Regions from separate parts of the Variovorax xiamenensis genome, predicted to be linked through region 2. Evidence: predicted binding sites of a transcription regulator. Region 2 holds the regulator's gene; the other holds the start of a gene.
The links. The regulator FliA, encoded in region 2, starts transcription of late flagellar genes. The targets are predictions, from matches to a motif close to CTAAAGTTTNNNNNNNNNNNGCCGNTA.

Region 1 (14,461 bases), 350 kb from region 2:
GCGAAGCTCAGCAGCGAATTCGCGTGGTTGCTCGACATCGCCAGCTCGTAGCGCAGCTCCTGCCGCGAGCAGCTCGCATCGAGCAGCCGGCGGATGGAGCTGTCTTCCTGCGGCAGCCCCAGCGGATAGGCCACCACCTGGCGGAGCGACAGCTGCCGCTGCTGCGCGAGCGGATGGTCCATGGCCATCACGGCCAGGATGGGGCTCGGGTGCCGCAACTCGACCTCGATGCCCGGCTCGGGCAGGGCACTGAGCGTGATGCCCACGTCCGCTTCGCCGTCGCGCACCAGCCGCGAGATGTCGGCGGGCGCGCAGACCTCCAGGTGAAAGCGGATACCCGCGTGCTTGAGGCGGAACTGCGCGATCAGCCTGGGAATGAAGTCGAAGGCGAAGCCTTCGGTGCTCGCCACGCGCACGTGCCCGGTGCGCAGTCCGCGCAGGCCGGCGATGTCGTTGGCGACGCGCTCGATGTCCTGCTGCGCGCGCTTGGCGTGCGCGGCCAATAGTTCGCCGGCGGCATTCGGCACCATGCCGCGCGCGTGGCGTTCGAAGAGCAGCGTGTCGAGTTCGCGTTCCAGCCGTGCCACCTGCCGGCTCACGGCCGAGGGTGCCACGTTGAGCTTGAGCGCGGCTTCCTTCACCGAACCGGTCTTCACGACCTCGAGGAAGTAGCGGACGGCGGGCTCCTGCAAGGCACGAGGCGACGGCATGAATGGCTCCTGCGCGTGGTTGTGACGGATGCTGTCGATTGCCGATTCGGCAACGCAGAATTCTAAACATTGCGCTTGTGACACCGGCATGACGATCCTAGGATGAACTCGTTCCCACCTCGAACCCGAGTCTTCCAGTCGAAATTCCAGGAGTTCCGATGAACCGTCTCCCGCTCGTGGCGCGCATGGCATTGCTTTGCTGCAGCCTTGGATCTGGCGCCGTGCCGCTGACTTCTCTTGCCGCCGAGACGGGCTTTCCCGCCCGGCCGGTCACGCTGGTGATTCCCTTCCCGCCCGGCGGCGCCACCGACGTCAACGGCCGCGTGATCGCGCAGCGCCTGGGCAAGGAACTGGGCCAGCCCGTGGTGATCGAGAACCGCGGCGGCGCCGGCACGGTGGTCGGCGCGAGCTATGTGGCGAAGTCCGCGCCCGACGGCTACACGCTGCTGCTGAGCTCGGGCTCCACCTTCACCGTCAATCCGGCGATCCGCAGCAACCTGCCCTACGACCCGGTGAAGAGCTTCGAGCCGATCGGCATCGCCGGACGCGTCGCGCTCATCCTGCTGGCGAACAGCGAAGTGCCGGTGCAGACGGTCAAGCAGTTCGTCGACTACGTGAAGGCCTCGCCCGGCAAGTATTCGTACGGCTCCTTCGGCACCGGCACCACCGCGCAGTTCGCGGGCGAAACCATGCTGCATGCCACCGGCCTGAAGATGACGCACGTGCCCTACAAGGGCAGCGCACCTGCCATGACCGACCTGATGGGCGGCCAGATCCCGTTCAGCATCGACACGGTGAGCGCGGCCGTCCCGCAGCTCAAGAGCGGCAAGATCAAGGCCATCGCGCTGACCACCGCGCGCCGCTCGGCGCTGCTGCCCGACGTGCCCACCTTCGCGGAGAGCGGCTATGCCGAGGTCGACATGGATTCGTGGCTCATGCTCGCGGCGCCGAAGGGTGTGCCCGCCGATGTGAAGGCCAGGCTGGAGAAGGCGCTGGCCGCGGCGATTGCCGATCCGGAGACGAAGACCAAGCTGCTGGCCGCGGGCCTGGAGCCGAGCTACAGCAACGCCGCCGCGAGCGTCGAGCTGATCAACCGCGAACTGCCGATCATGCGTGCCGTCGCGGCCCGCGCCAACATCACCGCCGACTGATGAGCTTCACCAAAACCACGCACGACACCGCCGCTGAACTCGTCGAGAAATCCGCCGTCGAGCTGCGCCGCCTCATCGGCAGCAAACAGGTCTCGCCCGTCGAGCTGCTGGAGGCATGCATCGCGCGCATCGAGCGCGTGAATCCCTTCGTCAACGCCGTCACCGCCACCTGCTTCGAGCGCGCGCGCGCCGAAGCCAAGGCGGCGGAAAGCGCCGTCATGCGCGGCGACGCGCTGGGCCTGCTGCACGGCCTGCCGATGGGCGTGAAGGACCTGGAGCCCACCGAGGGCCTGCTCACCACATGGGGCTCGCCGATCTACCGCGATCACGTGCCGACGGAAGACATCGAGCTCGTGGCGCGCTTGCGCCGCGCGGGCGCCATCGTCGCGGGCAAGACCAACGTGCCGGAGATGGGCGCGGGCGCCAACTCGCGCAACGACGTGTGGGGAGCCACGGGCAACCCCTTCAACCCGAATCTCAACGCTGGCGGCTCGTCGGGCGGCTCGGCGGCCGCGCTGGCCTGCGACATGCTGCCCGTGTGCACCGGCTCCGACACCGGCGGCTCTCTGCGCATTCCGGCTGCCAAGTGCGGCGTGGTGGGTTTCAGGCCATCGCCGGGCGTGGTGCCCAGCGTGCGCAAGCCGCTGGGCTGGACGCCGATCTCGGTGGTCGGCCCCATGGGCCGCACCGTGGAAGAGGCCTGCCTGCAACTGGCTGCGTCCGCCGGCATGAGCGCGGGCGATCCGCTGAGCTATCCGCTGGATGCGCTGTCCTTCCTCACGCCGCAGCACGTCGACCTCGGCAGGCTGCGCGTGGCGTGGACCGAGGACTTCGGCACCTGCGCGGTGGACGACGGCATCCGCGCCACCTTCCGTCGCAAGATCGAAGCCATGCGGCACCTGTTCGGCCGCTGCGACAAGGTCGACTTCGACATGGGCGAGGCGCACCGCTGCTTCGACGTACTGCGCGCCGAGGCCTTCGTGGCCGGCATGCAGGCGGCCTACGAGCGCGACCCCGAAAGCCTTGGCCCCAACCCGCGCGCCAACTACGAGATGGGCGCGAAGATGAGCCTGCTCGACAGCGCCTGGGCACAGGCCGAGCAGACGCGGCTTCTCAAGCGCTTCCAGGCGACCTTCGTCGAATACGACCTCGTGCTGTCGCCGACCACGCCCGTCTCGCCCTTCCCGTGGACGCAGCTCTACGCCGCGACCATCAACGGCGAGCCGCAGGCCAACTACTACCGCTGGCTGGCGCTGACCTACGTGGTCACGCTGACCACGCATCCGGCGATCGCGCTGCCCTGCGGACTCGACCACGCGGGCATGCCCTTCGGGCTGCAGGTCGTGGGCGGATTCAGGGCCGACCACCTGCTGCTGGGCGCGGCGCATGCGATGGAGACGGCGTTCTCGGCGAACCCCGAATTGCGCCGCCCGCGTCCCGACCTTGCCGCGTTGCGCGTGGCCGAGCCCGCGCTGGAGTCGATCGTGAAGACGCCGCCGGTCTTCGGCGACGGCCGCCCCGCCGCATCGGCTGCTGTCTCGGTCGTTTGAGGCTGCCCGCTACGCGTCGGCCACTGCGTAGGGCGTGAACCGGCTTTCGTTCTCGTTCACGTCCAGCGCACGCCCGATGAACGGGAACGCCCGCTGCGGGCAGGCCACGCGCTCGCACACCTTGCAGCCCATGCCGATGGGCGTGGGTACGTCCTGGTCGGTCAGGTCCAGTCCCTTGGAATAGATCAGGCGCGGCGCATGGCGGATGTCGCAGCCCAGTCCGATGGCGAAGGTCTTGCTGGGCGAGTCGAAGCCGCGCTGGCCATGCGACACCGTGCGCGCCACCCACAGGTAGGTGCGTCCGTCGGGCATGCGCGCGAGTTGCCGCAGCACGCGCCCGGGCTGCGCGAAGGCCTCGTACACGTTCCACAGCGGGCAGGTGCCACCGGTCTTGGAGAAGTGGAAGTGCGTGGCCGACTGCCGCTTCGAGATGTTGCCCGCGCGGTCCACCCGGATGAAGAAGAAAGGCACGCCGGGCGCGCCGGGCCGCTGCATGGAGCTCAGGCGATGGCACACCGTCTCGAAGCCGACGCCGAAGCGGCGCGCCAGCAGGTCGATGTCGTAGCGCAGGCTTTCCGCGGCCTTCAGGAACAGGCCGTAGGGCAGCAGCACCGCGCTGGCGAAGTAGTTCGCCAGCCCGATGCGGGCCAGCGCATGCGTCGGCGCGTCGTTGAAGCCGGCGCCTTCCAGCAGTGATTCGATCAGCCGCGTCTGCTCCAGCAGCGCCAGCTGGGTCGCAAGCTGGAACGACTGCTGGCCCGGCTCCAGGCCAGCCGACAGGCGCAGCACGCGGGTTGCGGGGTCGTAGCGGCGCTGGCTGTCGATGGCGTCGTCGTCGGTGGGCACCACGCGCACGCCGTGCTGCTCCAGGAGCCGCTGCTGCAGCCATCCGGACAGCGGGCCGCCGTGGCCGCGCGCCTCGTCGGCGAGCCTTTCGGCCTGCAGGTCCAGCTCCTCGAAATGGTTCTGGTGGGCAAAGAAGAAGTCGCGCACGGCCTCGAAGGGCATGGGGCGCGCATTCGTGAGCTCGCCGCGTCCGTCGCCGAGCTCGGTGGCCATGATCTCCAGGCGCTCCATCGCTTCCTGGTGGCGGCGGTGCAGCGCGAGCAGGGCGCGCGCCACCGCGGGCATCTGCGAGGCCACTTCGCGCAGCTCGGGCAGCGCGACGGCTTCTCCGCCGGGGTTGTCGGCCAGCGCATCGCGCATGCTCGAGACGAGGCGGGCTTCCTCGTCTTCAGAAAACTGCTGCACGTCGACGCCCAGCGTGCGGCTGATCTTGAGCAGCACGGCGACCGTGAGCGGCCGCTGGTTCTGCTCGATCTGGTTCAGGTAGCTGGGCGACAGGCCCAGCGCCTGGGCCAGCGCCACCTGCGTCATGCCGCGTTCGGCGCGCAGCTTGCGCAGGCGCACGCCCATGAAGGTCTTGCTCATCGTGCGGCTCCTCGGAACGGCTCGCCGGTTTGCGCAATCCTGATGTTCGCAAGATTTGCAAAACAGAGGTTTTTCATTCGCAATGATTGGCTGATTCAGTCCTTCATTATGGGCGCGCATTTGCGTAAATTGCGAACCATGACAGACAGGAACACGGCGCTCGAACTCACGGAAATCGTGTTCCCGGAGCATGCGAACCACTACGGCACCCTGTTCGGCGGCAACGCCCTGATGCTGATGTCCAAGGCGGCGTTCCTGGCGGCGCGGGCCTTCGCACAGGCCGACGTCGTGATGGCCGGCTGCGGCGACGCGCAGTTCCTCGCACCCGTGCCGGTCGGCAGCGTGCTGCGGCTGCGCGCATGGGTCAGCCGCCAGGGCCGCAGTTCGCTCACGGTCAGCGTCACCGGCAGCTTCGAGCAACTGGGGCACGCGCCGCGCGAGGCGCTGCGCTCCTTCTTCGAGATGGTCGCCGTCGACAAGGGCGGGCGGCCCATGCGCATCCCGAAGGCACACCCGGCACGCCAGGCAAACCCGGCACACCCGAATCCAGAAAAGGAAGAAGCATGAGCGACACCGCAACCCCCACCGCCCCCGGCATCAAGCCCAAGAAATCCGTGGCCCTGTCCGGCGTGACGGCCGGCAACACTGCCTTGTGCACCGTCGGGCGCACCGGCAACGACTTGCACTACCGCGGCTACGACATCCTCGACATCGCCGAGGTCTGCGAGTTCGAGGAAATCGCGCACCTGCTGGTGCACGGCAAGCTGCCCACGGCGGCGGAACTGCGCGCCTACAAGGCGAAGCTCAAGTCGATGCGCGGCCTGCCCGCGAGCCTGAAGGAGGCGCTGGAGCAGCTGCCCGCCAGCGCGCACCCGATGGACGTGATGCGTACCGGCGTCTCGTCGCTGGGCTGCATGCTCCCCGAGAAGGAAGACCACAACCTGCCGGGCGCGCGCGACATCGCCGACCGGCTGATGGCTTCGCTCGGCTCCATGCTGCTGTACTGGTACCACTGGTCGACGCAGGGCAGGCGCATCGACGTGGAGACCGACGACGACTCCATCGGCGGCCACTTCCTTCACCTGCTGCACGGCCAGAAGCCTTCCGCCGCGTGGGTTCGCGCGATGCACACCTCGCTCAACCTCTACGCCGAGCACGAGTTCAACGCATCGACCTTCACAGCGCGCGTGGTGGCTGGCACGGGCTCCGACATGTACTCGGCCATCACCGGCGCCATCGGCGCGCTGCGCGGACCCAAGCACGGCGGCGCCAACGAAGTGGCCTTCGAGATCCAGAAGCGCTACGACTCGCCTGCGGAGGCCGAGGCCGACATCCGCCGCCGCGTCGAGGCGAAGGAGGTGGTGATCGGCTTCGGCCACCCGGTCTACACGGTGAGCGACCCGCGCAACGTGGTCATCAAGGGCGTGGCGAGATCGCTGTCGCAGGAGGCCGGCTCGACCAAGATGTTCGACATCGCCGAGCGGCTCGAAGGCGTGATGTGGGAGGCGAAGAAGATGTTTCCCAACCTCGACTGGTTCAGCGCCGTGAGCTACCACATGATGGGCGTGCCCACGGCCATGTTCACGCCGCTCTTCGTCATCGCGCGCACCTCGGGCTGGGCGGCGCACATCATCGAGCAGCGCATCGACAACAAGATCATCCGGCCGAGCGCCAACTACACGGGCCCGGAAGACATGAAGTTCGCGCCGATCCAGGATCGGAAGTAAAAAGCGAAGAAGAGACAAGCCACGCCAAGACGAAAAAGAGGCCCGAGCGCCGCCCCATGAACATCCAGTACCGCAAGAACCTCCCCGGCACTTCCCTCGACCATTTCGACGCGCGCGAAGCCGTCGAGGCGCTGCGTCCCGGCGCCTGGGCCACGCTGCCCTACACCTCGCGCGTGCACGCCGAGAACCTCGTGCGCCGCTGCGACCCGGCCATCCTCGAACGCAGCCTGCTGCAGATCGTCGAGGGAAAGAGGGAGCACGACTTCCCGTGGTTTCCGGCGCGCGTGGTGTGCCACGACATCCTGGGCCAGACCGCGCTGGTCGACCTGGCCGGGCTGCGAGATGCCATCGCGGAGCAGGGCGGCGACCCGGCGCAGGTGAATCCGGTGGTGCCGGTGCAGCTCATCGTCGACCATTCGCTGGCGGTGGAGTGCGGCGGCTTCGACCCCGATGCCTTCGCGAAGAACCGCGCCATAGAAGACCGGCGCAACGAAGACCGCTTCCACTTCATCGACTGGACGAAGCGGGCCTTCAGGAACGTGGAGGTGATCCCGCCGGGCAACGGGATCATGCATCAGATCAACCTGGAGCGGATGTCGCCCGTGGTGCACGCGCAGGACGGCGTGGCCTACCCCGACACGCTGGTGGGCACCGACAGCCACACGCCGCACGTGGATGCGCTGGGCGTCGTTGCCATCGGCGTGGGCGGCCTGGAAGCGGAGAACGTGATGCTGGGCCGCGCCTCGTGGATGCGCCTGCCCGTCATCGTCGGCGTGAAGCTCTCGGGCCGGCCCCGGCCGGGCATCACCGCCACCGACGTGGTGCTGGCGCTGACCGAGTTCCTGCGCCAGTCGAAGGTGGTGGGCGCGTACCTGGAGTTCCACGGCGAGGGCGCGGCCAGCCTCACGCTGGGAGACCGCGCAACCATCTCGAACATGGCGCCCGAGTACGGCGCCACGGCGGCGATGTTCGCCATCGACCAGCAGACCATCGACTACCTGCGCCTCACAGGCCGCAGCGACGAGCAGGTGCGGCTGGTCGAAACCTACGCGAAGCACACAGGCCTGTGGGCCGACGCGCTGAAGGACGCGGTGTACGAGCGCGTGCTGCACTTCGACCTGTCGACCGTCGTGCGCAACATGGCCGGCCCGTCGAATCCGCATGCGCGAGTCGCCACCACCGAACTCGCGGCGCGCGGCATCGCGGCGCCGTGGCGCGACGAGCCGGGCCGCATGCCCGATGGCGCCGTGATCATCGCGGCCATCACCAGTTGCACCAACACCAGCAATCCGCGCAACGTGATCGCCGCGGGCCTGCTCGCGCGCAACGCCAACCGGCTGGGCCTTGTGCGCAAGCCTTGGGTCAAGTCGTCGCTCGCGCCGGGTTCCAAAGCCGTGACGCTGTACCTGCAGGAAGCCGGCCTGATGGGCGAGCTGGAGCAACTCGGCTTCGGCGTGGTTGCCTACGCCTGCACTTCGTGCAACGGCATGTCGGGCGCGCTGGACCCGGCGATCCAGCAGGAGATCGTCGATCGCGACCTGTATGCGACGGCGGTGCTCTCGGGCAACCGCAATTTCGACGGCCGCATCCACCCGTATGCGAAGCAGGCATTTCTTGCTTCGCCGCCGCTGGTGGTGGCCTACGCCATTGCCGGCACCGTGCGCTTCGACATCGAGCGCGACGTGCTGGGAGTGATCGACGGCAGGGAAGTGCGGCTGAAGGACATCTGGCCCGACGACGCGGAGATCGACGCCATCGTGAAGTCGAGCGTGAAGCCTGCGCACTTCCGCGAGGTGTACGAGCCGATGTTCGCGATCCAGCCCGACACCGCCGCCAAGGTTGCGCCGCTGTACGAGTGGCGCGCCGCGTCCACCTACATCCGCCGCCCGCCCTACTGGGAAGGCGCGCTGGCCGGCGAGCGCACGCTCAGGGGCATGCGGCCGCTGGCGATCCTGCCGGACAACATCACCACCGACCACCTCTCGCCCTCCAACGCGATCCTGATGGACAGCGCGGCCGGCGAGTACCTCCACAGGATGGGCCTGCCCGAGGAGGACTTCAACTCGTACGCCACCCATCGCGGCGATCACCTCACGGCGCAGCGCGCCACCTTCGCCAACCCCACGCTTCGCAACGAGATGGTGCGCAAGGAAGACGGCAGCGTGCGCGCCGGCTCGCTCGCGCGCGTGGAGCCCGAAGGGCAGGTCATGCGCATGTGGGAGGCCATCGAGACCTACATGCTGCGCAGGCAGCCGCTGATCATCGTGGCGGGCGCCGACTACGGCCAGGGCTCCTCGCGCGACTGGGCCGCCAAGGGCGTGCGGCTGGCGGGCGTGGAGGCCATCGCGGCCGAGGGCTTCGAGCGCATCCACCGCACCAACCTGATCGGCATGGGCGTGCTGCCGCTCGAATTCAGGCCCGGCACCAGCCGCCTGACGCTGGGCCTGGACGGCACCGAGACCTACGACGTGATCGGCGCGCGCGAGCCGCGCGCCGACCTGACGCTGGTGGTCCATCGCCGCAACGGCGAGCGGCTCGAAGTGCCGATGACCTGCCGCCTCGACACCGCCGAGGAAGTGTCGATCTACGAGGCCGGCGGCGTGCTGCAGCGCTTCGCGCAGGACTTCCTCGCCTCGAACGCGGCGGCGCCCGCCATCGCCTGAACCGACAATCGCACGACCATGGCCCTCGCACCACAAATCAGGATTCCCGCCACCTACATGCGCGGCGGCACCAGCAAGGGCGTGTTCTTCCGCCTGCAGGACCTGCCCGAAGCCGCGCAGGTGCCCGGTAAGGCGCGCGACGCGCTGCTGCTGCGCGTCATCGGCAGCCCCGACCCCTACGGCAAGCAGATCGACGGCATGGGCGCCGCCACTTCCAGCACGAGCAAGGCGGTGATTCTTTCGAAGAGCGACAGGCCCGGCCACGACGTGGACTATCTGTTCGGCCAGGTGTCCATCGACCAGCCCTTCGTCGACTGGAGCGGCAACTGCGGCAACCTCTCGGCGGCGGTCGGCCCCTTCGCCATCGCCAACGGCCTGGTCGACGCGAACCGCGTGCCGCGCGACGGCGTGGCGGTGGTGCGCATCTGGCAGGCCAATATCGGCAAGACCATCGTCGCGCACGTACCGATGACCGATGGCGCCGTGCAGGAAACCGGCGACTTCGAACTCGATGGCGTGACCTTTCCCGCCGCCGAGGTGCAACTCGAATTCATGGACCCGGCCGCGGAAGAGGAAGGCGCCGGGGGCGCGATGTTCCCCACCGGCAGGCTCGTCGACGAACTCGAGGTGCCCGGCGTCGGCACGCTGCGCGCGACGATGATCAACGCCGGCATCCCGACCATCTTCGTCGAGGCCGAGGCCATCGGCTACACGGGCACCGAGCTGCAGGACGCGATCAACGGCGACGCCGCCGCGCTCGCGAAGTTCGAGGCCATCCGCGCGCACGGTGCGGTGCGGATGGGCCTCATCGCGAACGTCGGCGAGGCGGCCGGGCGGCAGCACACGCCGAAGGTCGCGTTCGTCGCGAGGCCCGCGAGCTACACGGCTTCCAGCGGCAAGCCGGTCGCGGCGGGCGATGTCGATCTGCTGGTGCGCGCGCTGTCGATGGGCAAGCTGCACCACGCGATGATGGGCACGGCGGCGGTGGCCATCGGCACCGCGGCCGCCATTCCGGGCACGCTGGTCAACCTCGCTGCCGGCGGAGGCGAGCGCGCGGCCGTGCGCTTCGGCCATCCCTCGGGCACGCTGCGCGTGGGCGCGCAGGCGAGCCGGGTCGATGGCGAATGGCGCGTGACCAAGGCCGTCATGAGCCGCAGCGCCCGCGTGCTGATGGAAGGCTGGGTGCGTGTGCCCGGCGATACCCTGTGACGCTCGAGAATCAACAAGACAAGTCAACACAACACGACAAGGAAGAATCGATGTCGACTCGCAAGACCCTCCGGGCCCTGGCCGAGGCACGCCGCGGCGTGCTGGTGCCTGGCGCATTCAACGCCCTGTCGGCGCGCGTGATCGAGGACCTGGGCTTCGAGGCCATCTACGTCACCGGCGCCGGCGTCACCAACATGTGGTTCGGCCTGCCCGACCAGGGTTTCATGGGCCTGCACGAGATCGCCGACCACACGGCGCGCATCCGCGACGCAGTAGGCCTGCCGCTGATCGTGGACGCCGACACCGGCTTCGGCAACGCGCTCAACGTGCGTCACACGGTGCGCGTGCTGGAGCGCGCGGGCGCCGACTGCATCCAGTTCGAGGACCAGGTGGCACCTAAGCGCTGCGGCCATTTCTCGGGCAAGGACGTGATCTCCACCGAGGAGGCCGTCAGCAAGATCAAGGCCGCGGTGGACGCGCGCACCGACCCCGACCTGCTCATCATGGCCCGCACCGACGCCGCCGCCACGCTGGGCTTCGAGGCCGCCATCGAGCGCGCGCAGCAGTTCAGCGATGCCGGCGCCGACATCCTCTTCGTGGAAGCGGTGACCACGGCCGACGAGATCCGCGCGCTGCCGCAGCGGCTGAAGAAGCCGCAGCTCATGAACATGGTGATCGGCGGCAGGACGCCGATCTTCGGCGCGGAGGAACTCGCGGGCCTGGGCTACGGCATCGTGCTGTACGCCAATGCGGCGCTGCAGGGCGCCGTCGCCGGCATGCAGAAGGCGCTCACGGTGCTGCGCGACACGAAGCGCGTGGACGAAGACCCGGCGCTGGTCGTGCCCTTCGCGGAGCGCCAGCGGCTGGTGGGCAAGCCCGAACTCGACGCGCTCGAGAAGCGGTACGCGAGCTGAGCAGGACGCCTGGCGTTGCCGGCTAGCGCAGCACCAGCACAGGGATGTGCGAGTGCGTCAGCACGTGCAGCGTCTCGCTGCCCATCAGCAGGCGTGCAAGGCTGCGCCGTCCGTGGGAAGCCATCACGATCAGGTCGCACTGCTGGTTCTTCGCGGCCGCGATGATGGCCTCGGCCACCTGGTTCGACTTCATGACCACGGCCCGCGGATTGCGAACGCCCCTGGCCGTCGCGGTGGCGACCGACTTGTCGACCAGCCGGCGCGCGGCCTGGTCCGACTGCTCCTGCGCGGCCTCGATGTCGCGCTGGCTCAGCATCATCGAACCCTCGAAGTAGCCGATGGGCTCGATGTGCGCGACGGTGACGCTCACCAGTTCCGCGTTGGCGAGCAGGGCCAGCTCGATGGCGGAATCGACCGCCCGCTCCGACAGCGCGGAACCGTCGGTTGCCACGAGAACACGCTTGTACATGGCAGGCTCCTTGGCCCCCGGCACCGCGGGTGCCCTCGCAATTCAGTCTAGTCCGCGATGGCGGCCATGCAAGAGAGAAGGGGCGAACGAAAGGCGATCAGGGGCTGCCCTCTATTTTTCGCGCCGGATGCCGATATGGATCCTTTGCCTTGCACGAACCACAACGGAGGATCGAAATGATGAATGCCATCGGGGCGACCGGCAGCGCAACGAGGAGCGGTAGCGACGTCAACGCGGAGATCGCGAAGATCCAGCGCCAGATCACCACGACGCAGAAGCAGATCGCCGAAACGCAGGCCCAGCTGGTCGCCACGCCCGAGGGCGAAGCGCGCAAGGCGATCCAGATGCAGCTCGAGGCGCTCGCGGCCAAGATGGCCATGCTGCAGCAGCAGATGAACGCGCTGCGCACGGCCAGCGTCCAGCAGAGCGCCATGGCTTCGCTGGAAGAGAGCGCCGCCAGTGCGCCGCGCGCCAGCCGCGGCGGCTCGGGCTCGCTGGGGAGCGTGGTGGACGTGCAGGCCTGACGGTCCGGATCAGGCGGCTCAGCCGCCGCGTTCGGGCCAGCGGTGGCGCGTTCCGCCCGAGCGGCGGTCGGCCTTTTCCGCGACCACGCCTTGTGCGAGCAGCTCTTCGCCACGCTGCTCCAGATGGCGCAGGCAGCGCAGGAAGGCATCGAGATCCGCCGGCGACACGCCTTCCAGCAGCTCGGTGTTCAGCCCCGCGATGCGCGGGAAGAGCCCGCCGAAAAGCTGCTGGCCCGAGGCGCTCAGCCGCACGTGCACTTCGCGCCGGTCCTCCGCGTTCTGGCGGCGGTGCACCAGCTTCTTCTCGACCAGGCTGCGCAGCCCGCGCGAGGTGCGAACGCGGTCCAGGTGCAGCAGCGCGGCCAGCGCCGAAGACGTCATCTCGCCCTCCTGCGCGAGCGTGGCGATCATTCCCCACTCGCGGCGCGTGATGCCGAAGCCGCCTTCGACCAGCCGGGTCGCCATGCCGCTGCCCGCGCGCACGGCGCGTGCCATGCGGTAGAGCAGCAGGTCGTCCAGTGAACGGGGCGCGCGCAACGCTCCTGCATCGGGGAAAGCTTGTTGCATACGGATGACGGAAGGGCGGGAAGGTCGGCGGGGAGGAAAGGGGCGGAGTGTGGTTCGCCCGCCTCGGCTGGCAGTTGATGGATTAGATCAACTGTTTCCCCATACGTATAAACCAGTAACAAATTTGAACGAGCGGAAACAGTCTTGGCGCGCGATTTTCGCCGCGAAAAACCGCGCGCGCCTGTCCGTCCGCTCGCGCCCACCGTCCGCAGGAGATCCGATCCGATGCCCGCATTCCTTTCCAGGCGCAAGCTCATCATGGCATGGGGCGCAGCCCTTGCCGCTTGCGCTCCCCTGGCCCAAGCCCAGGCGCCCGCCGCGCTGGACGGCGGCCCGCTCACCCTCGTGGTCGGCTATGCGCCGGGCGGCAGCACCGACCGCATCGCGCGGCTGATCGCCGAGCGGCTCACGCCGAAGCTCGGCGTGCAGGTGAGCGTGGAAAACCGTCCGGGCGAAGGCGGCCGTCTCGCGGCCAAGGAGGTGAAGCGCGCGCCCGCCGCGCAGAACGTGCTGATGCTGGGCAACCCCGCCGTGATGGTGGTCGCGCCGCTGGTCATCAAGGACGCGGGCTACGACCCCGACAAGGACTTCGTGCCCGTCTCGCAGGTCAGCAGCTACGACTTCGCGCTGGCCGTGGGCAGCAAGCTCCAGCTCGACCGCGCGATGTTCCTCGTGGGCCGGCTGTGGGCCCACCCCGAGGAAGCCATCTTCGGCGTGCCCGCCACCGGCAGCCTGCCGCACTTCTTCGGCCTGATGGTGGGCGACGCGCTGAGCGTGCAGCCGCAGATCAAGGGCTATGGCGGCTCGGCGCCGCTGGCGGCCGACCTGGTCAACGGCAGCCTGCCCATTGCCATCGACACGCTCGATTCGCTCTACCCGCAGCACGTGGCCGGCAAGATCCGCATCCTTGCCACCTCGGGCAAGAAGCGCGCGAGCTTCGCGCCCAACATTCCGGTCTTCAGCGAGGCCGGCATGAAGATCGATGCCGACGGCTGGAACACCTTCTTCGCGCCAGCGGCCATGCCGCCCGCCAAGGTGCAACTGCTGGCCAACTCGATCCGCGACGTGATGAAGGACCCGGGCCTGCAGAAGGCGGCCGAGGCGCTCTTCATCACGCCGGTCGCCAGCAACGCGCCGGAAACGGCGCAGATGCTCAAGGCCTATCGCGCGCAATGGGAGCCGGTGGTGCGCCGCTCGGGCTTTCATCCATGAACTTGGTACTCCCCCCAGGCTTCGCGCACTTCGTGTCGCTACGCCAACCCCCCTCGCCGGGGGGCGACACCTGCGGCCCGGCCAAGCCGGTTCCGCGGTGTCTCGCGAATGGGCCGCGCCTGATCAAGCCGCGAGGGCGCGCATCTCTGAGATGAGGTCGGCCTTGCCTTCGAAGCCGATGCCGGGCAGCGGCGGCAGGGTGACGTAGCCGTTGTCCACTTTCACGCCGTCGGGGAAGCCGCCGTAGGGCTGGAACAGGTCGGGGTAGCTCTCGTTGCCGCCGAGGCCGAGGCCGGCCGCGATGGCCAGGGACATCTGGTGGCCGCCGTGCGGA
Region 2 (14,461 bases):
CGTGGTGGTGGCCTGTTCGGCGCTGCGGCGCGCCTATCGCGACCGGCTGCGCGCAGCCTCGCCCGACCTTCGCTTCGTGTTCCTCGACGGTCCGCCCGAGCTCGTGCGCCAGCGCATGGAGCAGCGCACCGGCCACTACATGCCGCCCGCCCTGCTCGACAGCCAGCTGCTCACGCTGGAGAAGCCCGACGGGGGCGAGCCCGACGTGCTGCACACGGCCATAGACATGCCCGTCGCGCTGGTCGTCGCCAACGCCGGCGCGCGGCTTCCTCGATGGCCGCGGGATGCCGCCGCCAGGGTCTGCGCATGAGTCTTCGCATCACGGCAGGAAAGGCAAGCTCCATGTTCATCCGCTGCGCGTTCTTCAGGGGCCGGGTCAGGCCCGGCATGGAAGAAGCCTTCGACCGCCACGTGCACGAAAAGCTCGTGCCGCTGTGGACCCGCTTTCCCGGCGCGCTCGAAGTGCGCGTGCTGCGCCAGCTCGAGAGCGACGTGAGCGACCCGGAGCTGGCGATGGTGCTGTCGATCCGTTATGCGAGCCGCGAGGACATCGCCCACGCGCTCGAATCGCCGGTGCGCTACGAGAGCCGCGAAGTCTCGAAGAAGCTGTTCGAGATGTTCGACGGCACGGTCTTCCACACGGTGTTCAGCGCCGGGGAGTTCGCGCTCGCGAACGCTTCCTGAGCGGCGCAGCCTTCTTTCCGGCGGCCGTTGCCTTCTTCTTCGGCGCCGCCTTGCCGTCGAGATCCGCCAGCTCCCACATGCCGCCGGCCGCCGACACCAGCGCGTGCGCGCCGTTGATCAGCCCGATGTGCGAGAAGGCCTGCGGAAAGTTGCCCAGCTGCCGCTGCGCCACCGGGTCGTATTCCTCGGCGAACAGGCCCAGGTCGTTGCCCAGCGCCAGCAGCCGCCTGAAGAGCGCGCGCGCCTTGCGCACCTTGCCCATGGCCACGTAGACGTTCGACAGCCAGAAGCTGCACGCGATGAACGCGCCCTCGCCGCCCCCGAGGCCATCGACGCCCTTCTCGGTGCGATAGCGGTACACCAGCCCGTTGAAGACCAGTTCCTTCTCGATGCGCGCAACGGTCCCCTGCACGCGCTCGTCGTGGATCGGCAGGAAGCCGATCAGCGGCATCCACAGCAGCGCGGCGTCCACCGTGTCGGCGCCGTAGTACTGCACGAAGGAATTGCTTGCCGCGTCGTAGCCGCGCGCGCAGACCTCGGCATGGATCTCGTCGCGCGCCTCGCGCCAACGGTCGACCGGGCCTTCGAGCCCGAACTCGGTGGCGCTCGCGATCACGCGATCGAAGGCCAGCCAGCACATGATCTTGGAATGCACGAAGTGCCGGGGCTCGCCGCGCACCTCCCACAGGCTGCAGTCGGGCTCGCGCCAGAGCTCCAGCAGCTGCTTCGCGATGGCGCGCTCCAGCGGCCAGAGCTTGTCCATGTCGGCCAGCCCGGCCTTGCGCGCCGCATGGAAGGCCGCGATGACCGATCCGTACACGTCGAGCTGGCGCTGCCCGTGCGCGTCGTTGCCTATGCGCACCGGGCGGCTGCCCTCGTAGCCCGGCAGCCAGTTCAGCTCGAGCTCGGTGAGCGAGCGTTCGCCGTGCAGGCCGTACATCACCTGCAGCTCCTCGGGCGATCCGCCCACCGCGCGCATCAGCCACCAGCGCCACGCGCTGGCCTCCTCGACGTAGCCCGAGCCGATCAGCGCGTAGAGCGTGAGTGCCGCGTCGCGCAGCCAGCAGAAGCGGTAGTCCCAATTGCGCTCGCCGCCTGGCAGCTCTGGCAGCGAGGCGCTCGGTGCGGCGACGATGCCGCCGGTCGGCTCGTAGGTGAGCGCCTTGAGCGTCAGCAGCGAGCGCATCACCGGCTCGCGGAACTCGCCGTAGTAGCCGCAGCGCTCGGTCCAGGTGCTCCATTCGGTCACGGTGCGCGCCAGCAGCGCATTGGCATCGCGCGTCACCGGCGGCTTCAGGTGCGAGGGAAACCAGTCGAGGCTGAATGCGATGGACTGTCCCGCCGACACCTCGAAGTCGGCGAAGCTGGCGAAGCTCTCGTTGGTCAAAGGCACGCCGGAGCTGATGCGCACCGAGTCCGGCCCGGCGGTCGCGAACACCGCGCCGTCGCGCCGCTCCATCCACGGGCACCACTCGCCGTAGTTGAAGCGGATGCGGAACTCGGTGTGCATGCCGACCGTGCCGCGCACACCCCGCACGATGCGAATCACCTCGTGCGTGCCGTCGAGCGCGGGGCGGGGCATGAAGTCGGTGACGACGGCCACGCCCTTGCCCGTGCGTATCGTCGTTTCGAGAACCACGGTGCCGGGCAGGTAGCGCCGCGAGATTCGCGCCTTGCGGTCGCGCGCGCACATGGTCCAGTGGCCGTTGCGTTCGTCGCCGAGCAGGCTGGCGAACATCGCGGCCGAATCGAAGCGCGGTAGGCACAGCCACTCGATGTCGCCGCCACGATGCACCAGCGCCGCGCTGTGGGTCGAGCCGATGAGCGCGTACTCGCCGATCGGGCGGCTGGCCTGCAGCCTTGAAGAGGGTTGCTTGCGGGTCTTTGGCAAGCCACCGAGTGTTCGGGCGCGCGCAGGCGTTGCGCGCCGGAGGCGGGCTCGCCTCGCTGACGGACAACGCCTATTCAACGCCCGTTCAGCGCCTGTCCGTCACCTCGTGGCGAACGAAGACGCCCCTAGAGCAGGTCCTTCAGCTTCGCCCGCAGCCTGCTGATCGCCTGGCTGTGCAGCTGGCAGACGCGCGACTGGCTCACCTCGAGGATCGCGCCGATCTCGCGCAGGTTCAGCTCTTCCTCGTAGTAGAGGTTCAGCAGCAGCTGGTCGCGCTCGGGCAGCGCCGAGATGGCATCCACCAGCTGGTGGCGGAAGCCGCTTTCCAGCAGCTGTTCCAGCGGGTCGTCGCTGCTGCGCCGGTCCTTGCGCGCATCCTGCGAATGGCTGTCGAGAAAACCGTTGTCGGCATCGTCCTTGGAGAAGTCCTCGACGTAAAGAAGCTGGCAGCCCTGGATCTCCTGCAGCAGCGACTGGTACGCCTCGATGTCCATCTTCAGTTCCCTGGCGATCTCCCCTTCGGTGGGAGCACGCCCGAGCCTGTGGCCCAGCGCCTGCATCGCCTTCTCGATGCCGCGCGCCGACTGGCGCAGGCCGCGCGAGCCCCAGTCGGCGGCGCGCAGCTCGTCGAGCATCGCGCCGCGGATGCGCTGGCTCACGAAAGTCTCGAACTGGGCGCCGCGGTTGTCCTGGTAGCGTGCGGATGCGTCCAGCAGGCCCAGCATGCCGGCCTGGATCAGGTCGTCCAGCTCCACGCTGGCCGGCAGCTTCGCCATCATCTGCAGCGCGATACGGCGCACCAGCGGCTGGTGCTGCGCGAGCAGGTGCGATTTCTCGATGGTTCCTTGTGCGGTGTACATGGCCGTGCTTCCTTCCTCGGTGCGGAGCCGGCGGGCTCAGGCCACGGCCTGCAGCGGCGCTGCCTCGGGCCACGGCCATCGGTCCAAGTCGCCCGCCGCGCGGCGGAAGTCGACCGCCGCGTCGCTCGCGGGAAACGCCTCCGCGATGGTCTTCTTCAGCCGCCACGCATCGGCGACGAGCGGGTCGAAGCGCACCCAGCCCGCGGCCTGCAGCGACAGCGCGAGATAGCGACTGCCGGCATGGGCGAGGTTGTTCATGATCTGCCGCGCCGCCTGCACGTCGGCCACGCCGTTGAGCAGAAAGCGCATCTGCTTCAGGCCGTGCGCGTGGTGCAGGCGCTTGATGCCCGCGTACGCCGACGTGACCGAGGCGGGATGCGGCTGCAGCACCAGCAGCAGGTCGTCCGCGCATTGCGCGAGCGGCGACAGGCGGCCCTCGCGGTCGAAGGCCGCATCGATGACGACGACGCCGTCGTACCAGAACCTGCGCGGATCGATGGCGCCATCCGTTGAGCCATCCGTTGAGCCATCCGTTGAGCCATCCATTGCGCCATCCATCGCACCGGTTACCGCTGAAGGCGGCGCCGGCAGCACGTGCACGCCGCAGGCCGTGCGCACCTCGGCGCCGTCCAGCGTGAGGCGTCCGCCCGCGACGTCGACCAGGCTGCCCAGCGGATCGATGTCCCAGACCTCGCAGGCCGAGCCCTCGGCCGGGCAGTGCTCGTCCAGCAGCAGCACGTTGCGGCCCTGCCCGACCAGCGCCACGGCGAGATTCATCGCAGCCGTGGTGCCGCCCGCGCCGGGGCCCATGCCGAGCACCGCGACCACGCGCGCCTGCGTCGGGGCGAGCAGGCGCCGCAGGCCGTCCGCCTGATCCGCGACCAGCTTGTTCATTGCCTTACCCTCAATCCTGCCGCTCCAGCTTCTGCGGCTTCTCCAGCGCGCGGGGCGGCTGCACCGGCGCGCTCGACTCGGTGCCGAGCGCATCCAGCAGCAGGAAGAGCTTGCCCACGCCCGCATAGAGCGCGCTGCCGCTCATGGCGCGGCCGTTGCGCGCCGGGCGCCCGGTGAGCTGGCCCAGCAGCGCGCGCGCACGGTCGGCCCATTCGCCTTCTGCCTGCAGCAGGCGCCACACGGTGGTGGTCATCTGGCCGGCGATCAGCAGCCGCTTCATGATGTCGGGGTCGCCCAGCTCGCCGATGCCGCCCACCAGCTGCACGCCGTCGCGCATCAGGCGGAAGCAGGGCTCTGCCTCCACGGCCCAGCCCAGCCATTGCGCGAGCTGGCGCGCGGAAACCTCGGTGCCGACGTTCGACAGCGCATGGCCCAGCGCGAGCACGTTGCCGCTGCGCGCGTCGACCACCCGCGTGGCGACGCAGCGCAGCGCGGGCATCTCGTCGCGCCCGATGCCCGCCGCCATCGCGGCCGCATTGAAGCGCAGCACGACGTCGGCATGCGCCTCGGAAAGCAGCGCCGCCTTGCCGCGAAAGCGCACGGGGCGGCCTTCGCCGAACTCGAAATCCATGCGTGCGAGCGTGTCCGGCGAACCGGTGCGCATGTCGATCACCGCGGTGGAGCCCGGCGCGCGCGCCAGCCAGCGCTGGCCGGCGGCCTGCCACTGCACCATGGCCTCGATGCCGGGCAGCCTCGTCAGCAGATGCACCAGCGGGCGGGAGCCGAAGTCCTGCTGGCGCAGCCACGGCACCTGGCGTGCGCCCGGCTTGCGGGCGGCATCCTTCGCGCCGCGCGTGGCCGCGGTCGAGAGCCACTGGTTGGGCGCCGCCAGTGGCAGGCCCGTGCGGTCCGACAGCAGCAGGCTGCCATGGCATTCGTAGGCATCGCCGCCTTCGTTCGAGCGCAGCCCGACCTGCCCGCACAGCGCGAGCACATGGCTTTCGCAGCCTGCGGCCACTTCGCCGCGCGCGTGCACCAGCAGGTCTTGCAGCACGGCCTTCTGGCCCGCTTCCTCGTCGCTTGCCTGGCGCCACAGCGAACGGGCGCGCTCGAAGCCGATCTGCGCGCCGGCCAGCGCGCTCGCGGTGGTGGCGAGTTCCTGCGCGTCGTGCGCCATGGCACGGATCAGGTTCTGGTACTTCAGGCGCAGCAGGTCGGTCTCTCCCTGGGCCACCTGCACGGCCTGCTGCGAAGCGCCTGCCGAGGCGGCGTCTTCCTGCAGGTCGCTCTCGGCGGGCACGAACAGCGGGCTGTGCTGGCGCGGCTCGAACACGCTGTCCACCAGCTGCGCGCGGTCGGCCTGCATCAGGTTCTCTGGCACCTTCTGGCCGCTGGAGATGTAGTGCACCGGCAGGCGGTGGCGGATGACGGTGTCGATCAGCGCGCCCGGGTGCGTGGCCTCGTCCACCTTGGTGAAGATGCAGCCCGCGAGCTCGTTGCCGTGGCGGTAGGCGTGCACCACCTCGTTGAGCGTGTCGCCGTGGCTGGTGGCGTTGAGCAGCAGCAGCTTCTTCACAGGACGCGGGCTCTGGCCCAGCATGGCGATCTGCTCGGGCACGGCGCGGTCGCGCTGGCTCATGCCGACGGTGTCGATCAGCACCATGTGCTTCTCGCGCAGGTCGCGCAGCACCAGGTGCAGGTCGGCGGCGTCCTTCACCGCGTACACCGGCACGTTGAGGATCTGGCCGTAGATGCGCAGCTGCTCGTAGGCGCCGATCCGGTAGCTGTCGGTGGTCACCAGCGCGAGCTTGTCGGCGCCGAAGCGCATCACGCAGCGCGCGGCCAGCTTGGCGGTGGTGGTGGTCTTGCCCACGCCGGTCGGCCCCATCAGCGCATAGACGCCGCCCTGCGCGAACAGGGCGTCCTCGTCCTCATGCACGGGCACGGCGCGGATCAGCTCCGAGCGCACGTAGGCCATGCCTTCGGCATAGGTGCGGCCGGTAGGCAGCTTCTCGAGCATGGCCTTGGAAAGCCGTGCGCTGAAGCCGGCGCCCAGCAGCGTGCGCAGGAGGCGGCCGCGCACGGGATCGCGGCGCTGCCTGTCGTTCCACACCACGCTGGCGAGCTGTTCCTCGATCATGCCGCGCATGGAGTGGAGCTCTTCGAGCACGGTGTCGGCAGGAGCAGGTGCTGCGCCCGGTGCGGCCGACACGACTGGAGCCGGCGCCGCCGGCATCTGCATCGCACGTGCGGCCGGTGCGGGAACAGGAGCCACAGGTGCCACCGGGGCCGCCGCAACCGGAGCCGCCATGGGCTTCGCGGGCGCACTGCCGCCCTGCTGCAGCACGCCCTGCACTTCGCCCTCGACCATGGCGACGATCTCCACACCTTCCGCAGTAGCGCGGTGCGAGAGCACGATGGCGTCGGCGCCCAGCGCCTCCCTCACCAGTCGCAGGGCTTCGCGGCTGGTGGCCGCGACGAATTTGCGCGCGGTGGCGCGCACGTCTGTCTGTTGGGGGGAATTCAACCTCGTCCTCCGATGGCGGTGGTGACCTTGATGGTTCGGGAATCAGGAATTTCTGCGTGCGAAAGCACCTTGAGCTGCGGCAGGCTGCGCCGCAGGAAGCGCGACAGCAGCACGCGCAGCGCGTGCTGAACGACCAGCACGGGCGCGAGGCCCATCTGCTCCTGTCGCGTGATGGCTGCCTGCGCCTGGCGCAGCAGGTTGTCGGCGATGCCGGGCTCGATGCCGCTGCTGTTGGTGAGGGCCTGCTGCAGCACGCCGTCGAGCGAGCCGTCCAGGCCGATGACCTGCATCTCGGCATCGCCCGGGAAGAGCTGCTGCGTGATCGCACGGCCCAGCGCCAGGCGCGTGAGCGTGGTGAGCTCGGTCGGGTCCTTGACGGTCGGCGCGTGCTCGGCCATCACGTCGAGGATGGTGCGCATGTCGCGGATCGGCACCTCTTCGTCGAGCAGGTTCTGCAGCACCTTGTGCAGCGTGCTGAGCGACAGCACCTTGGGCACCAGGTCTTCCGTGAGCTTGGGCGCGGTCTTGGCGATCTGGTCGAGCAGCTGCTGCACTTCCTGGCGGCCCAGCAGCTCGGCGGCGTGCGTCTGTATGAGGTGGTTCAGGTGCGTGGCCATCACCGTGCAGGCATCGACCACCGTGTAGCCGTACACCTGCGCCTGCTGGCGCAGGCTCGCGTCGATCCACGTCGCCGCGAGGCCGAAGGCCGGGTCGCGCGTGGGGGTGCCCGGCAGCGTGCCGCTCACCTGGCCCGGGTTGATGGCCATCCACTGGTTGGGGAAGGCCTCGCCGCGGCCGATCTCCACGTCCTTCAATGTGATGACATAGGTGTTGGGCTTGATCTCCAGGTTGTCGCGAATGTGCACCACCGGCACCAGGAAGCCCACTTCCTGCGCGATCTTCTTGCGGATGCTCTTGATGCGCCCCAGCAATTCACCCTGCTGCGACTGGTCCACCAGCGGAATGAGCCGGTAGCCCACCTGCATGCCCAGCGGGTCGACCATGGCCACGTCGTCCCATGTGGCCTCGGCCGTCTCGGCGGACGACGCGGCAAGGTTCGCGGCCTGCGCGGCGGCGGCCTCCTGCGCGGCCTGCTGCTTCGGCTGGCGCAGCAGCAGCCCGCGACCCAGCCACACCAGGCCGCCCGCGATCAGCAGGAAGGCCAGGTTTGGCATGCCCGGGATCATGCCCAGCAGGCCGACGATCCCGGCCGTAAGAAAGAGCACCTGCGGGTTGGAAAAGAGCTGGCCCGTGAGCTGGCTGCCCACGTCCTCGTCGGTGGTCACGCGCGAGACGATCACGCCGGCGGCGGTGGAGATCACCAGTGCCGGGATCTGCGCCACCAGGCCGTCGCCGATGGCCAGCAGCGTGTAGGTCTTGCCGGCCGTGGAGAAGTCCAGCCCGTGCTGCACCATGCCCACCACCAGGCCGCCGATGATGTTGATGACCATGATGAGCAGGCCCGCGATCGCGTCGCCGCGCACGAACTTGCTGGCACCGTCCATCGAGCCGTAGAAGTCGGCCTCCTGCGCAACTTCCTGGCGGCGCTTGCGGGCCACGTCCTCGCCGATCAGGCCGGCGTTGAGGTCGGCGTCGATGGCCATCTGCTTGCCCGGCATCGCGTCGAGCATGAAGCGCGCGCCCACCTCGGCGATGCGGCCCGCGCCCTTGGTGATCACCATGAAGTTGATGAGCACGAGGATGATGAACACCATCACGCCCACCGCGAAGTTGCCGCCCACCAGGAAGTGCCCGAAGGCCTCGATCACCTTGCCCGCCGCGTCTGGGCCGGTGTGGCCGTTCATCAGCACCACGCGCGTGGAGGCCACGTTCAGCGACAGGCGCAGCAGCGTGGAGAACAGCAGCACGGCCGGGAAGGCCGCGAAGTCCAGCGCCTTCATCGTGTACATGCTCACCAGCAGCACCATCACCGACATGGCGATGTTGAAGGTGAACAGCAGGTCGAGCAGGAATGGCGGCAGCGGCAGCACCATCATGCTCAGGATCATGATGATGAGAAGCGGCCCGGCCAGGCCCTTGAGCTGCGAGCCCGGGAAGAAGCGCGCGGGCATGCGCATCAGGTTTGTCATCGCGTTCATGCGGCTTGCTCTGCCGCTTCGGCGGCGGTGTATTGAAGGTCTGCGGGAACCGGCAGATCGGTGGGTGTGCGCGGCGCTTCACCGCCCTCGGCCTTCCAGCGCCTGAGCTGGTAGACCCAGGCCAGCACCTCGGCCACTGCGGTGTAGAGGCCGGCCGGGATCTCGTCGCCCAGCTTCGTGTGCCTGTAGAGGGAACGCGCGAGCGGCGGCGCCTCGAGGATCGCCACCTTGTGCTCCTTGGCGAGCTCGCGGATGCGCGCGGCCACGAGCTCGGTGCCCTTGGCCACCACGCGCGGCGCGCGCATGCCGCCTTCCTGGTACTTGAGCGCCACCGCGAAGTGCGTGGGGTTGGTCAGCACGATGTCGGCCTTGGGCACCTCGGACATCATCCGGCGGCGTGCCATCTGCTGCTGCTGGCGGCGGATCGCGGCCTTGATGTGCGGATCGCCTTCGCTTTCCTTGTGCTCCTGGCGCACGTCCTCGCGCGACATGCGCAGCTTGCGGTAGTAGCTCCAGAGCTGGAAGGGCACGTCGATCAGCGCCACGAGAAAGAGAGTGGCCGCGATCAGCACGCAGTGCTTGGCCACCAGCACCATCGCGTGCGGCAATGCGTACTGCGCGGGCTGCGCCATCAGCGCCATCAGGGTGCCGATGTCCCTCGACACCACCCACCAGGCCACGCCGCCGATGAGGGCCGACTTGGCCAGCGCCTTGAGCAGTTCGGCGAGCGACTGCGCGGAAAACATGCGGCCGATGCCGGCCAGGGGATTGAGCTTGCCGAAGTTCGGCGCCACCGACTTGGTGGAGAAGAGCCAGCCGCCGAGCATCATCGGCGCGACCACGGCGGCGACGATCATCATCGCGAACATCGGGCCGATGGCGCCCAGCGCCTGCATCGACATGAGCCCCGTGCGGGACAGCATGTACGAGGAATCGAAGGCGCTCGCGCGATCGAACTGCAGGCCCATGCGCAGCGCGCCGTTCATGCTCGTGCCGAGCGACTCCGACGCGAGCCACAGGCCGGCACAGGCCGTGCCCAGCATGACGAAGGTGGTGAGCTCGCGCGAACGGGCTACGTTGCCTTCCTCGCGGGCCTTTTCCAGGCGCCGCTCGGAGGCGGGTTCCGTTTTCTCGAGATCGCTTTCCTCAGCCATTCATGCTCCGAACCAGCAGTGGCGAAGTACGCCTTGCTCATGGCCAAATTATTGAATTCGACCCTCCGGAACAATCTGTCGATCAGGGCCCTGATAGCCCTGCAATTCGGACAATAGAAAGGGCCTGGCAGGCCCTCGCGATCAGAAGCCGAGGCTCTCCAGCAGGTCGTCGACCTGCGCCTGGTCGGTGACGGCGTCGGGGTTGCCTGGCTTGACCTGCGGGCCGTTCTGAAGGCTCTGCGCGGCCTCGTGGCGCTTCTCGGGCGCCGAGTTGTCGATCAGCACCTGGAGCAGCTGCGTCTCCACGTCGTTGACCACTTCCATCATCTTCTTGATGACCTGGCCGGTGAGGTCCTGGAAGTCCTGCGCCATGAGGATTTCCATGAGCTGCGAGTTGATCGCGCTGGCGCGCTCGGGCACGCCGTCGAGATAGCCGCGCGTGTCCAGCACGAGCTCGCGCGCATGGTCGAGCTCGATCGGGTTCTTGAACCACTCGTCCCAGCGCTTGCTCAGGCCCTTGGCATCGGTAGCCAGCGCCTCCTGCAGCGGCTGCGCGACGTCGATGGCGTTGAGCGCGCGGTGCGCCGCGCGCTCGGTGGTGGCGGCCACGTAGCTCAGGCGGTCGCGCGCATCCGGAATGGCCTGCGCGGCCCTGGCCACCTGCTTGTCGAGGCCCAGCTCGCGCAGGCCTTCGCGCAGCTGGCGCGTGAGCTGGCCAATGCGGCCCAGCAGTTCTTCGGTGGTGTTGGCGGATTCCGCGACGGCGGCGGCAGTGTTCTGGCTCATGTCACGCAGCCTCCTTGGCCAGCTTCTCGAAGATCTTGGTGATTTTTTCTTCCAGCGTGGCTGCGGTGAAGGGCTTCACCACATAGCCGTTGGCACCGGCTTGCGCCGCCGCCACGATGTTCTCCTTCTTGGCCTCGGCCGTGACCATCAGCACCGGCAGCTTCTTGAGCTCCGGGTCGGCGCGGATGGTCTGCAGCATGGTCAGGCCGTCCATGTTGGGCATGTTCCAGTCCGAGACCACGAAGCCGAAGTTGCCGCCGCGCAGCTTCTCGATGCCGGCGGCGCCGTCCTCGGCCTCGTCGACGTTGTGGAACTCGAGTTCCTTCAGCAGGTTGCGCACGATGCGGCGCATGGTCGGGAAGTCGTCCACAACCAGGATTTTGATGCTCTTGTCCATCACGATATTTCCAACTCCAAGGTCGTTTTCTTTCTCTCAAACTCGGTTCGCACGTTCACCGAACGTGCGAAGGTGCGCCAGCACGCGGCGGCTCACTTCGGCCAGCGGGGACACGTCGTCCACCGCGCCCAGCGCGATGGCCTCGCGCGGCATGCCGAAGACCACGCAGCTGGCTTCGTCCTGCGCCAGCGTGTGGGCTCCAGCGCGCCGCATGCGAAGCAGGCCCTCGGCGCCGTCCTTGCCCATGCCGGTCAGGATGATCCCGATGGCGTTCTTGCCGGCATGCTTGGCGGCCGAATCGAACAGCACGTCGATGGACGGCCGGTGGCGGTTCACCGGCGGCTCCTGGTCGAGGTGCGCCACGTAGTTGGCGCCGCTGCGCGCGAGCGACAGGTGGAAGCCGCCGGGCGCGATGTAGGCATAGCCCGGCAGCACGCGCTCGCCGTGCTCGGCCTCCTTCACGTTGATGCGGCACAGGCCGTCCAGGCGCTGCGCGAACGAGCGCGTGAAGCCGGCCGGCATGTGCTGCGCGATCATCACGGCGGGCGAATCGGGCGGCAGCGGCTGCAGCACTTCGCGGATGGCCTCGGTGCCGCCGGTGGAGGCGCCGATGATGATGAGCTTCTCGGTACTCAGCAGCGGGCTGCGCAGCAAAGACTCCTGCGGCGGGTCGCCGCTGGGCCGCGCGGTTGCGGCGGGCCGCAGGCGCGCGCTGGCGGCCGTGCGGATCTTGTTCGCGATCAGCTCGGTGTAGTTGAGCAGGCCGTCGCGCACGCCCAGGCGCGGCTTGGTCACGAAGTCGATGGCGCCCAGCTCGAGCGCGCGCAGCGCGATCTCCGAGCCGCGCTCGGTGAGCGAGGAGACCATGACCACCGGCATGGGCCGAAGCCGCATGAGCTTCTCGAGAAACTCCAGCCCGTCCATGCGCGGCATTTCCACGTCGAGCGTGAGCACGTCGGGGTTGGTCACCTTGATGAGGTCGCGCGCCACCAGAGGGTCGGCGGCCGTGCCCACCACGGTCATGTCCGGCTGGCTGTTGATGATCTCCGTCATCACGCTGCGGATGAGCGCCGAGTCGTCGACGCACAGCACCTTGATCTTTTTGACGCTCACAGGTTTCCCTTGCTGTTGCTGTTGTTGTTTTCGGCAGCGGTCGCCGACGCCGCGCGCTGGCCTGAAAGCCTGCGCAGCAGTTCGCCTTCCTCGTGCTGCAGCTGCCGCACCTCGGTCTGCGCGCGCAGCTTGCGCACGATGGCCTTGCCTGTCGACGGCACGAAGCACACGCGACGTGCGTGCGGACCGCGCAGGTCCTGCGCGGCGACCTCGATGCGCTCGTTGTTCAGGTAGCGCAGCACGAAGTCGGCGTTGCGGTCGCCGATGTTGAGCGTGGTCATGTTGGCCAGCACCGCGCCGCCGCCGAACACCTTGGCCTTGAGCCGGTCGCGGCGCGCGCCCGCGCGCACCAGCTCGCGGATGAGCACGTCCATGGCGTAGGCGCCGTAGCGCATCGATTCGGCGGCATCGCGCGTGCCGGCCCCGGCACCCGGCTCGCCGTCGTCGGGCAGCATGAAGTGGTTCATGCCGGCCACGCCGGCTTCGCGGTCGTGCAGGCAGGCGGCCACGCAGGAGCCCAGCACCGTGCTGAGCACGGTGTTGCTCGATGTCACGTAGTACTCGGAGGGCAGCAGCTTCACCGCCATGAGGCCGACGTCGCGGTCGAAGTAATGGTGGCTTGCCACCGAGCCCGGCGCGGCAGCGTTGGAGGCGGCCGTCATGAGGAAGCACCCGCGGCACGGGTGCGTGCCAGCTCGTACACGGTCTGCCCCAGCGGGCGGAAGGCCTGGTTGACCAGCGACGCGTTCTCCGAATGCCCGGCGAACAGCAGGCCGTCGGACTTGAGCAGCGGCGCGAAGCGGTCGAGCACCTTCTTCTGCGTCGGCTTGTCGAAATAGATCATCACGTTGCGGCAGAAGATCGCGTCCACCGGCTCCTTCACCGCCCAGGCGCTGTCGAGCAGGTTGAGCCGCGAGAACTTCACCATCGCCGCCACTTCGGGGCGTACGCGCACCTTGCCGGCGTTCGAGCCCGTGCCCTTGTTGAAGAAGCGCCGCAGCCGCTCGGGTGCGAGCCTGCGCACCTGCTCGGCAGTGAACACGCCGGTGGAGGCCTTGGCCAGCACGGCCGTGTCGATGTCGGTCGCGATCACGCGCGAGGCGGCGGCCTTGTCGCCCAGAGCCTCCATCAGCGTGATGGCGATCGAATAAGGCTCCTCGCCGGTCGATGCCGCCGCGCACCACACGGTGACGGGCTGCTTCGCCTTGCGCACGTGCTCGGCCAGCGTCGGGAAGTGATGGGCCTCCCGGAAGAACGAGGTGAGGTTGGTGGTCAGCGAGTTGATGAAGAGCTGCCACTCCTCGCCGTCCTGGCGCTGTTCGAGCCAGTCGAGGTACGAGGCGAAGTCGGGCAGCTGGAGCTCCCTCAGCCGCCGCGAGAGCCGGCTGTAGACCATCTGCCGCTTCTGCTCGCCCAGGGCGATGCCTGCGCGGCGGTGGATGAGGGTCCGTATCCGGGAAAAGTCGCTATCGGTGAAGAGGAACTCGGTTGTCACGGCCAGCCTGGAAGGATGGCTTTCAATGTACATAGCGCCCACCGTTTCCAATGGACCGATCAGACGCGCAAATGCCTTGCACTTTCAGCACTTCAGGCCTCCCGCGCTTCATGGCTCGCCCGCGGCCGGGCCGGCGTCCTGCGCCCACACCAGCGCCGAGAGCTGCGCCGCGCTGACCTGCGCCGGGCTCAGGAACAGCGCCTCCGACAGGCGCGCCGCCTGCCCGTCGTCGAGCTCGCAGCTTTCGGCCAGCGCCACGAAGGGGCCGTACAGGCCGCCGCGCGAAAGAATGGCCTGCTGCACCGACTCGGTGAGCTGCACCTTGCGCAGCACGCCTTCCATCGAGACGCCCAGCAGCTGGTCGAGCAGCGAGAACATGCCCGCCACGAACAGGTTGTCGGCCTCGCTGGCCGGAAGCATCCCCTGCCCCACCAGTTCGACGAAGCGCCCGCGCAGGATGGCCTTCTTCATCATGTAGGGCGAGCCTGCCTTGTTGCTGGTGGCCAGCAGCAGCGAGAGCCAGCGGTACAGCGGCGAGTAGCCGAGCATGGCCACCGCGTG

Region 1: the regulator FliA is predicted to act here: its motif matches at 11,934-11,960, upstream of SFB74_RS26965 (FlxA-like family protein).

What each region holds. Positions count from the first base shown of each region.
Region 1 is NZ_CP139038.1:5,902,964-5,917,424, reverse strand. Features, by position in the region: gene SFB74_RS27015 (LysR family transcriptional regulator) at 1-710, opposite strand, end outside; gene SFB74_RS27010 (Bug family tripartite tricarboxylate transporter substrate binding protein) at 869-1,861, shown strand; gene SFB74_RS27005 (amidase) at 1,861-3,411, shown strand; gene SFB74_RS27000 (short-chain fatty acyl-CoA regulator family protein) at 3,421-4,842, opposite strand; gene SFB74_RS26995 (acyl-CoA thioesterase) at 4,981-5,409, shown strand; gene prpC (bifunctional 2-methylcitrate synthase/citrate synthase) at 5,406-6,569, shown strand; gene acnD (Fe/S-dependent 2-methylisocitrate dehydratase AcnD) at 6,626-9,232, shown strand; gene prpF (2-methylaconitate cis-trans isomerase PrpF) at 9,251-10,441, shown strand; gene SFB74_RS26975 (isocitrate lyase/PEP mutase family protein) at 10,492-11,355, shown strand; gene SFB74_RS26970 (universal stress protein) at 11,378-11,824, opposite strand; gene SFB74_RS26965 (FlxA-like family protein) at 12,001-12,348, shown strand; gene SFB74_RS26960 (MarR family winged helix-turn-helix transcriptional regulator) at 12,367-12,915, opposite strand; gene SFB74_RS26955 (tripartite tricarboxylate transporter substrate-binding protein) at 13,141-14,127, shown strand; gene SFB74_RS26950 (mandelate racemase/muconate lactonizing enzyme family protein) at 14,251-14,461, opposite strand, start outside.
Region 2 is NZ_CP139038.1:5,553,407-5,567,867, forward strand. Features, by position in the region: gene SFB74_RS25235 (gluconokinase) at 1-310, shown strand, start outside; gene SFB74_RS25240 (hypothetical protein) at 343-684, shown strand; gene SFB74_RS25245 (glycoside hydrolase family 15 protein) at 647-2,575, opposite strand; gene SFB74_RS25250 (RNA polymerase sigma factor FliA) at 2,701-3,435, opposite strand; gene SFB74_RS25255 (flagellar biosynthesis protein FlhG) at 3,472-4,329, opposite strand; gene flhF (flagellar biosynthesis protein FlhF) at 4,340-6,856, opposite strand; gene flhA (flagellar biosynthesis protein FlhA) at 6,853-8,955, opposite strand; gene flhB (flagellar biosynthesis protein FlhB) at 8,952-10,109, opposite strand; gene cheZ (protein phosphatase CheZ) at 10,251-10,895, opposite strand; gene cheY (chemotaxis response regulator CheY) at 10,897-11,292, opposite strand; gene SFB74_RS25285 (protein-glutamate methylesterase/protein-glutamine glutaminase) at 11,329-12,345, opposite strand; gene cheD (chemoreceptor glutamine deamidase CheD) at 12,402-13,067, opposite strand; gene SFB74_RS25295 (CheR family methyltransferase) at 13,064-13,900, opposite strand; gene SFB74_RS25300 (EAL and HDOD domain-containing protein) at 14,009-14,461, opposite strand, start outside.